2 regions of the Pseudogulbenkiania sp. MAI-1 genome follow, and region 1 is predicted to be linked to the other one. Evidence: predicted binding sites of a transcription regulator. Region 1 holds the regulator's gene; the other holds the start of a gene.

What was found. Region 1 encodes FNR, which switches genes on or off when oxygen is low (the NO sensors DNR and NnrR bind a similar motif). Its sites were predicted from a motif close to TTGATNNNNATCAA; they were not measured.
Region 2: the regulator FNR is predicted to act here: its motif matches at 1,730-1,743, upstream of norV (anaerobic nitric oxide reductase flavorubredoxin).

Annotation. Positions count from the first base shown of each region.
Region 1 covers NZ_AZUR01000001.1:686,999-691,132, forward strand. Annotated here, with positions in the region: gene PSEMAI1_RS0103125 (RNA methyltransferase) at 1-331, shown strand, start outside; gene PSEMAI1_RS0103130 (DUF1853 family protein) at 309-1,259, shown strand; gene fnr (fumarate/nitrate reduction transcriptional regulator Fnr) at 1,307-2,062, opposite strand; gene hemN (oxygen-independent coproporphyrinogen III oxidase) at 2,195-3,604, shown strand; gene PSEMAI1_RS0103145 (patatin-like phospholipase family protein) at 3,653-4,134, opposite strand, start outside.
Region 2 covers NZ_AZUR01000001.1:2,949,831-2,953,964, forward strand. Annotated here, with positions in the region: gene PSEMAI1_RS0113755 (MFS transporter) at 1-73, opposite strand, end outside; gene PSEMAI1_RS0113760 (LysR family transcriptional regulator) at 189-1,103, shown strand; gene PSEMAI1_RS0113765 (Rrf2 family transcriptional regulator) at 1,128-1,637, opposite strand; gene norV (anaerobic nitric oxide reductase flavorubredoxin) at 1,841-3,235, shown strand; gene PSEMAI1_RS0113775 (FAD-dependent oxidoreductase) at 3,259-4,134, shown strand, end outside.

The DNA of each region.
Region 1 (4,134 bases):
CAACCCCGAGTACTTCTCGCTCAACCTGGCGATGGCGGTACAGGTGATGACCTACGAACTGTTCAGCCACACCGGCGTCGGCGTCGACTACCTGCGCGCTGACGCTGAGAGCGCCACGCGCGACGAGGTGGAAGGCTTCTGCGGCCACCTCGACCAGACCCTGGCCGACATCGGCTACTACGAGCGGCGCAACGGCGAGCGCCTGATGCGCCGCCTGCGCACGCTGTTCAACCGCGCCAACCTGCTGCGCGAAGAAGTCGACATCCTGCGCGGCTTCCTCAAGCAGGTGCAGCGCGTGGCCCATCGCGATGACGGCCGGCGCGAGCAGTAGCACCTTCTACCTGCCCTACGCGCACCCGGCGGTGCGCGATCTGGCTTTTCTATTGACGGCGCCGGCGCCCTGGCTCACCGGTGCCGACATCCTGCCCGAGCGCCTGCTGGGCGATGCCGGCCCGGCGCTGTTGGCCGAACTCGATCACGATCCCCGTTCCCTGGTGGACTGGCTTTCCGCCCGTCCGACCACCCGTCTCGGCCGCTATGCCGAAAACCTGCTGGCGTTCTGGTTCCAGCACGTGCCGCACATCGAGTGCGTGGCGGCCAACCTGCAGGTGCAGAACGGCCAACTGCGCACCATCGGCGAATTCGACTTCCTGCTGCGCATCGACGGCGAACCGTGGCACCTCGAAACCGCCAGCAAGTTCTACCTGATGCTGGGCGAGGGGCGCCATACCCTGGTCGGCCCCAGCCTGCGCGACGCCTGGGCGCTGAAGGCCGCCAAGCTGCAGGACCAGCTCGCCCTGTCGCGCCACGAAGCGGCACAGCCGCTGCTGCCGGACGGTTTCGCCGGCTGCCGTGCCGGTGCGCGCCTGGCGGGCTGGCTGTTCTACCCGCATGCGGTCTTGCTGGAGCCGCCGCTGGCGCCGGACCCGCTGACCGGCTGGGCGCGGCCGCTGCTGGCGCCGTGGCCGCGGCGCTCGCTGGAGTCGCGCTGGGTGTGGCTGCCGCGGCTGCGCTGGCTGGCACCGGCGCGGGTGGAGGAGGCGGAAACGCTGGAGGAAGACACGCTGCGCCGCCATCTGGCGGCGGCGGAAGCGCCGCAACTGGTGGCCGAGGTGCTGCCGCTGGCGAACGGCGGCTGGGAAGAGGTGGCGCGCGGCTTCGTCTGCCCACCCTCCTGGCCGCCGCCGGCGCGGCTGGCCGAACTGCTCGACGCGGTGCACGAACTCGCCCTCGGCAAGCCGGTGAACGGCGCGCTCTGACCGCCCCGGCGGCCTGACGCCGCCGAAATCGGCGATTCAGGGAGGGCTCAGTGGCCCGGAGTGGGATGGGCGTTGGCGCAGCCGGCGACCAGCTGCTTGAGCTGCTCGGGCTGCAGCAGCTGGATGTGCTTGTGGTCCACCGAGAGCCAGCCCTGCTGCTGGAACTTGGACAGCGTGCGGCTGACCGTCTCCAGCTTGAGCCCGAGGAAGCTGCCGATCTCCTCGCGGCTCATGCGCAGGATGAAATCGTTGGCCGCGAAGCCGCGCACCGTCAGACGCTGCGACAGGTTGAGCAGGAAGGCGGCGAGCCGCTCCTCGGCCTTCATATTGCCCAGCAGCATCATCACGTTGTGGTCACGCACGATCTCGCGGCTCATCAGCCGGTAGAAATGGTGCTGCAGCGAGGGAATCTCCAGCGCCAGGTTCTGCATGCGGTTGAACGGCAGTTCGCACACCTCGCTGTCCTCCAGCGCGATGGCGTTGCAGCCGTGCACGTTGGCCGAAATGCCGTCCAGGCCCATCAGTTCGCCCGACATGTGAAAGCCGGTGACCTGTTCGCGTCCGTCCTGGCTGGAGATGCAGGTCTTGAAGAAGCCGGTGCGCACCGCGTACAGCGACTTGAAGCCTTCGCCGTTGCGGAACAGCGCCTCGCCGCGCTTCAGGCGCCGGCTCTGACGGATCACCGCATCCAGTCGCGTCATTTCCTCGCGGTTCAGTCCCAAGGGCAGGCACAGTTCGCGCAGCGTGCAGTTGGAGCAGGAGACCTTGAGCGCTTGCAGGGGAACAACAGTCGAGTCAGTCATGCGGGATTCTGCTTGTGTTAAGTAAGCCTTGATGTTGATCAAAGCGTTGGGCCTTGATATCGGTCAAAGCGTTTGCGGGTGGTTTGTCGCAAATTTACCAGCCCACCACTGGTTTTTCCATCGCGAGACATCATGAACGCCACCCACCACCCGTTTTCACCGACGCGCTGCGAATTCGACCGCGCCCTGATCGCCCGTCTGGACGGCGCCGGCCCGCGCTACACCTCGTACCCGACCGCCGACCGCTTCACCGACGACTTCACCGCCAAGGACTACCGTCACTGGCTGCAGCAGCGCCGCATCGGCGCCAACAGCGGGCCGGTGTCGCTGTACGTGCACCTGCCGTTCTGCAACACCGTCTGCTACTACTGCGGCTGCAACAAGATCATCACCAAGGACAAGAGCCGCGCCGACCGCTACCTCGATTACCTCGAGAAGGAGGTCAACCTGGTGGCCGACGTGCTGGGCCAGCGCGAGAAAGTCATCCAGCTGCACTTCGGCGGCGGCACCCCGACCTTCCTGTCGGACGAACAGCTGGAGCGGCTGATGGGAATACTCCGAACCCGCTTCGAATTCTTGGCGGAGGGAGAATATTCCATAGAGATAGATCCGCGCAAGGTCACGCGCGAAACCGTGCTGCATCTCGCCCGCCTCGGCTTCAACCGCATGAGCGTCGGGGTGCAGGATTTCGAGCCGCGCGTGCAGCAGGCGGTCAACCGCATCCAGAGCGAGGAAGAGACGCGGGTGGTGATCGACGCCGCGCGCGAGGCCGGCTTCCGCTCGGTCAGCGTCGACCTGATCTACGGCCTGCCGCTGCAGACGCAGGCCTCGGTGGCCGAAACGGTCGACAAGGTCATCGCCATGGGGCCGGACCGCATCGCGCTCTACAACTACGCCCACCTGCCGACCGTGTTCATGCCGCAGCGGCGCATCAACGAGGCCGATCTGCCGCTGCCGCCGGTCAAGCTCGACATCCTGCAGCACTCGGTGGAGCAACTGTCCGCCGCCGGCTACGTGTTCATCGGCATGGACCACTTCGCCAAGCCCGAGGACGACCTTACCGTGGCCTTGCGCCAGGGCCGCCTGCAGCGCAACTTCCAGGGCTACTCGACGCACGCCGACTGCGACATGATCGGCTTCGGCGTGTCGTCGATCGGCAAGGTCGGCCCCTGTTACAGCCAGAACGAGAAGGATCTCGAAGGCTACTACGCCGCGCTCGACGAGAACCGCCTGCCGGTGCTGCGCGGCATGGTGCTGGACGGCGACGACATCCTGCGCCGCTCCATCATCCAGGCGCTGATGTGCCGCTTCGCGCTGTCGGTGGAGGCCATCGAGCAGGTGCACGGCATCGTCTTCGCCGACTATTTCGCCGCCGAGATGCCGGCCATCCGCGAGTTCCAGCAGCAGGGCCTGCTGACCTTCGACGGCGACTTCCTGATGGTTGAGCCCAAGGGACGCTTCCTGATCCGCAACATCGCCATGGCCTTCGACCGCCACCTGCGCGAGCGCCAGACGAAGGCGCGCTACTCGCGCACCATCTGAGCGGGGCGCGACTCCGGGGGCGGGCTCTTGCCGCCCCTGTGCCGTGCCTCAGTGGATGCGCCGCAACAGCCGCATCGTGCTTTTCTGTCCCACCGCCTCCCCATGGTCCTCCAGCCAGGCCTGGGCACGCTCGCGTCCGGCGGCGAACAGCTCCTGCACCAGACCGTGATGCGGCGTGAGCTTGCTCAGGCTGTCGAGCTGGCCGGTGGTGGCGTCCGCATCGATATGGTGCAGGCGCAGCCGGCGCAGGTGCCGCTCCAGCCGGCCCAGGCTCAGCAGGCTCTTGTCGGCCTCGCGCTTGGCGATGGCCAGCCCCTGCAGCTCGGTGTGCAGCGACGAGCCGAAGCTGATGTCGTTGAGGCGGCGGTCGACGTGGCCCGCGCTGTCGGGCGTCTCCTCCCAGCGCTGCGGCACCAGCGTCACCAGCACGATGTCGCTGGCTTGGCCCTGGTAGGCGAGCGGGAACAGCGGCGGATTGGCGGTCAGCCCGCCGTCCCAGTAGGCCTCGCCGTCGATATGGACAGTGTGGT
Region 2 (4,134 bases), 2.3 Mb from region 1:
GTGCGGGGGCGGACGCAGGGGCGGGAAAGGTGACGGGGGTGGGACGGGGTACGGCTAAGGCGTCGGAAGACATGATCAATACTCGGCTAGCGGCCCACGGCGTGGGGCTGGATAACCGAATGCTAGGACTGGACAAACCGCCAGTCCAATATATATTTAATCGTTGATTAATACGTAAAAGATATCACGTGGAACTGCGTCACCTACGTTACTTCGTCGTCGTGGCCGAGGAGCTCAACTTCACCCGTGCCGCCTTGCGCCTGCACATCGCCCAGCCGCCCTTGAGCCAGCAGATCCGCGCGCTGGAGGAACAACTGGGCGTCGCCCTGTTCGAGCGCAGCAAGCGCCGCGTGGCGCTGACCGATGCCGGAGAGCGCTACCTGCAGCATGCCCGGCGCATCCTGGCCGAGGTCGAACAGGCTGCCGACGACGCGCGCCGTGCCGCCCGCGGCGAGGTGGGCGAGCTGCGCATCGGCTTCACCTCCTCGCTGCCGTTCACCAGCCTGCTGCCGGGGCTGGTCTCCGACTACCGCCGCCACTACCCGCAGGTGCAGCTGACGTTGCGCGAGATGTTCACCGCCCACCAGTTCGAAGCCCTGCGCGAAGAACGGCTGGACGTCGGCTTCGTCCGTTTCCACGGCAAGGAAAACCCGCCCGATCTGGTGCTGCACGAAATCCACCGCGACCCGCTGCGGCTGGTGATCAACGCCCGCCACCCCCTGGCCTCGCAACCAAGGGCATCGCTGGAACAGTTGCGCGACGAGAGTTTCATCATCTACCCGGCCGGTGCCGGCACCGGGCTCAACGTGCAGGTCCGCCAGCTCTGCCTGGCGGCCGGTTTCGAACCCAGGATCGTGCAGGAAGCGCGGGAAGCCACCACCCAGATCGGCCTGGTGGCGGCAGGTCTCGGCGTGGCGCTACTGCCCTCGCCGCTGGAGTGCGTACAGATGAAGGGGGTGCGCTACGTGCCGATCAGCGACGAGGGAGCGTACCTGTCGCTGGGGCTGGCGACGCGCCCCGGCCCCGTCACGCCGCTGCTGGCCGGTTTTCTGGAGTGTCTACATAGCCGGAAAGAAGCGGGGCCGATCAAGGAAGACACATGACGCGTCGTTGCTTCGCCGGTTTCCTCAATCGGAAACTAGCCGGATTTCGATGCCCAATGCCCGTCCGAGCCCTGCCGGCTTGACGAGAAGGTCGGCCAGGGTATGGTGTGACAATTCGCCATAAAAGGCTTCCTGTGCCGCATGCAGCACGCTCATCAGGCGGCACGCCGAGGCGATCCGGCACTGGGAATGTAGTGGATCGAAACACTCGACCAGCACGTTGTCGGCCTCGGCCGTACGCACCAGCTTGCCGAGGTTGATCTGCTGCGGATCGTCCGCCAGGCGCATCCCTCCTCCTTTGCCGCGCACCGTCGTGAGATAGCCGTGCTGGCCGAGAAAAAACACCACCTTGGTCAGATGGCTGGCGGAAATGCCGTACGCCTGGGCGATCTCGTTGATCGTCACCAGGCGCTCGCCCGCCAGCGCGCTGTACATCATCACGCGCAGGCAGTAGTCGGTAAAAGCCGTCAGTCGCACGGTCGGGACAGATCCATGGGTTTGTTCAAACAGGCACGCTCGGTGGGATTCGAACATGCATTCTATCTTGCCGTCGACACCCCGACAGCAGGAGCCAGCTTGATTCAGGCATACGATATAGACATACAGGGCGCGGCAACAGCCCGCTCTTGATGTACCTCAAGCGAATCCATGATAACTCATAAGATTCATTTACGGTGAATGTTATGAGGTATAAGATTCATTTCATACGAATCTTACACCTCAAGGAGCTCTCTGCCATGGCTTTCACCGTCAAGAACAACATCCGCTGGGTTGGCAAACAGGATTGGGAGCTGCGTGAATTTCACGGCAGCGAATACAGCACCCACCGCGGTTCCAGCTACAACAGCTACCTGATCAAGGAAGAAAAAATCGCGCTGATCGATACCGTCTGGGCGCCTTACGCCGAAGAATTCGTCGCCAATCTGGCCAAGGAGGTCGACCTCGGCGCCATCGACTACATCATCGCCAACCACGGCGAGATCGATCACAGCGGCGCCTTGCCGGCGCTGATGGCGCGCATCCCGGACACCCCGATCTACTGCACCGCCAACGGGGCCAAATCGCTGCGCGGCCACTATCACCAGGACTGGAATTTCCGCATCGTCAAAACCGGGGACAGCCTCGACCTCGGCAACGGCAAGCAACTGGTGTTTGTCGAGATGCCGATGCTGCACTGGCCGGACAGCATGGCCACCTATCTGACCGGCGACGCCGTGCTGTTCAGCAACGATGCGTTCGGCCAGCACTATGCCAGCGCCCAGATGTTCAACGACCTGTGCGACCCGGTCGAACTGCACGAGGAGTGCATCAAGTATTACGCCAATATCCTGACCCCGTTCAGCCCGCTGGTGACCCAGAAGATCCACGAGGTCCTGGCGCTGAACCTGCCGATCGACATGATCGCCACCAGCCACGGCATCATCTGGCGCGACAAGCCGACCCAGATCGTCGAGCAGTACCTGAAGTGGGCCGATGATTACCAGGAGAACCAGATCACCCTGGTCTACGACACCATGTGGAACGGCACCCGCATGATGGCCGAGGCGATTGCCGAAGGCATCCGCAAGGCCGACCAGGAGGTCGTGATCAAGCTGTTCAACCTCTCCAACAGCGACAAGAACGACGTCCTCACCCACGTGTTCAAGTCCAAGGCCATCCTGGTCGGCAGCCCGACCGTCAACAACGTGATGCTGCCCCACGTCGCCGCCCTGCTCGAGGAGATGACCGGCCTGCGCTTCAAGAACAAGGCGGCGGCCGCCTTCGGCACCCACGGCTGGAGTGGCGGCGCGGTAGAACGCATCGCCAGGCGCCTGGACGACGCCGGTTTCCGTGTCCTCAATCCGGGCATCGCCGCCGAGTGGCGTCCGACCGACGATGCCCTCACCCAGGCGGTGCGGTTTGGCGAGGCCATCATCGAACAACTGGGCAAGACGGGGCAGAACACGGCGGAGGCCACCGCAGCGTGTTCGTGCAGCGGCAAGATGCGCTGCAAGACCTGCTCGTGGATTTACGATCCGCAACAGGGGGAAGCGGCCCAGGGGGTCGCGGCCGGAACGGCCTGGCAGGACGTCCCCGAGACCTTCCTCTGCCCGGTGTGCTTCATGGGCAAAAGCGACTTTGTTCCCGCGTAACCGACCGCCCCAGGAGAAATGCGATGAAAAAGCCTCTTGTCATCATCGGCAGCGGCCATGCCGGCTACACCCTGGCCCGAGCGTTCCGCCAGCACGATGCCACCACGCCGGTCGTCGTTCTCACCGAGGATGGTGGCGAGCACTACCCCAAGCCGCAGTTGAGCCACGGCTTTGGCCATCAGACCAGTGCCGCGCAGTTGGTCCAGAACAGTGCCACCGGCATGGCTGCCGAATTGAAGGTGATGGTAAGGCCCCACACCCGGGTCAGCGCCATCGACTTTGTCGCCCAAAAGGTCTTGGCGGGGGAGGTGCAGATTCCGTACAGCAACCTGGTCCTGGCGGTGGGGGCCGAGCCATTCGTGCCCCCCATCGGCGGCGACGGGGCGCAGGACATCCTGACCTTGAACAACCTGGAGCAGTACCGGCGGTATCTCGACAAGCTCAATCAGAGTGAGCACGTGCTGGTCATCGGGGGTGGCCTGATCGGTACCGAAATCGCCCACGACATCGCCCAGCACAAGCGCGTCACACTGGTGGACATCGGCAGCCGCTTGCTGGAGCGGCTGGTGCCCGACGTCGTCAGCCAGCGCCTGCACCACGCCATGGGACAGGTCACGCTGCGCTTCGGGACCGGGGTGGAACGGGTCGATCGGGCCGCTCGGGGCTACCGCGTGACGCTGAGCGGCGGCGACACGCTGGCGGTGGATGCCATCGTCTGTGCGGCGGGCCTGAAACCGCGGCGGGAGCTGGCGGGCGGGCTGGAGACACGGCGCGGCATCGTCGTCGACGCCTACCTGCGCACCTCGCAACCCCACGTCTATGCCCTGGGGGACTGCGCCGAAATCGAGGGGCAGATCCTGCCCTACCTGCAGCCGATCACGCTGTCGGCCAATGCGCTG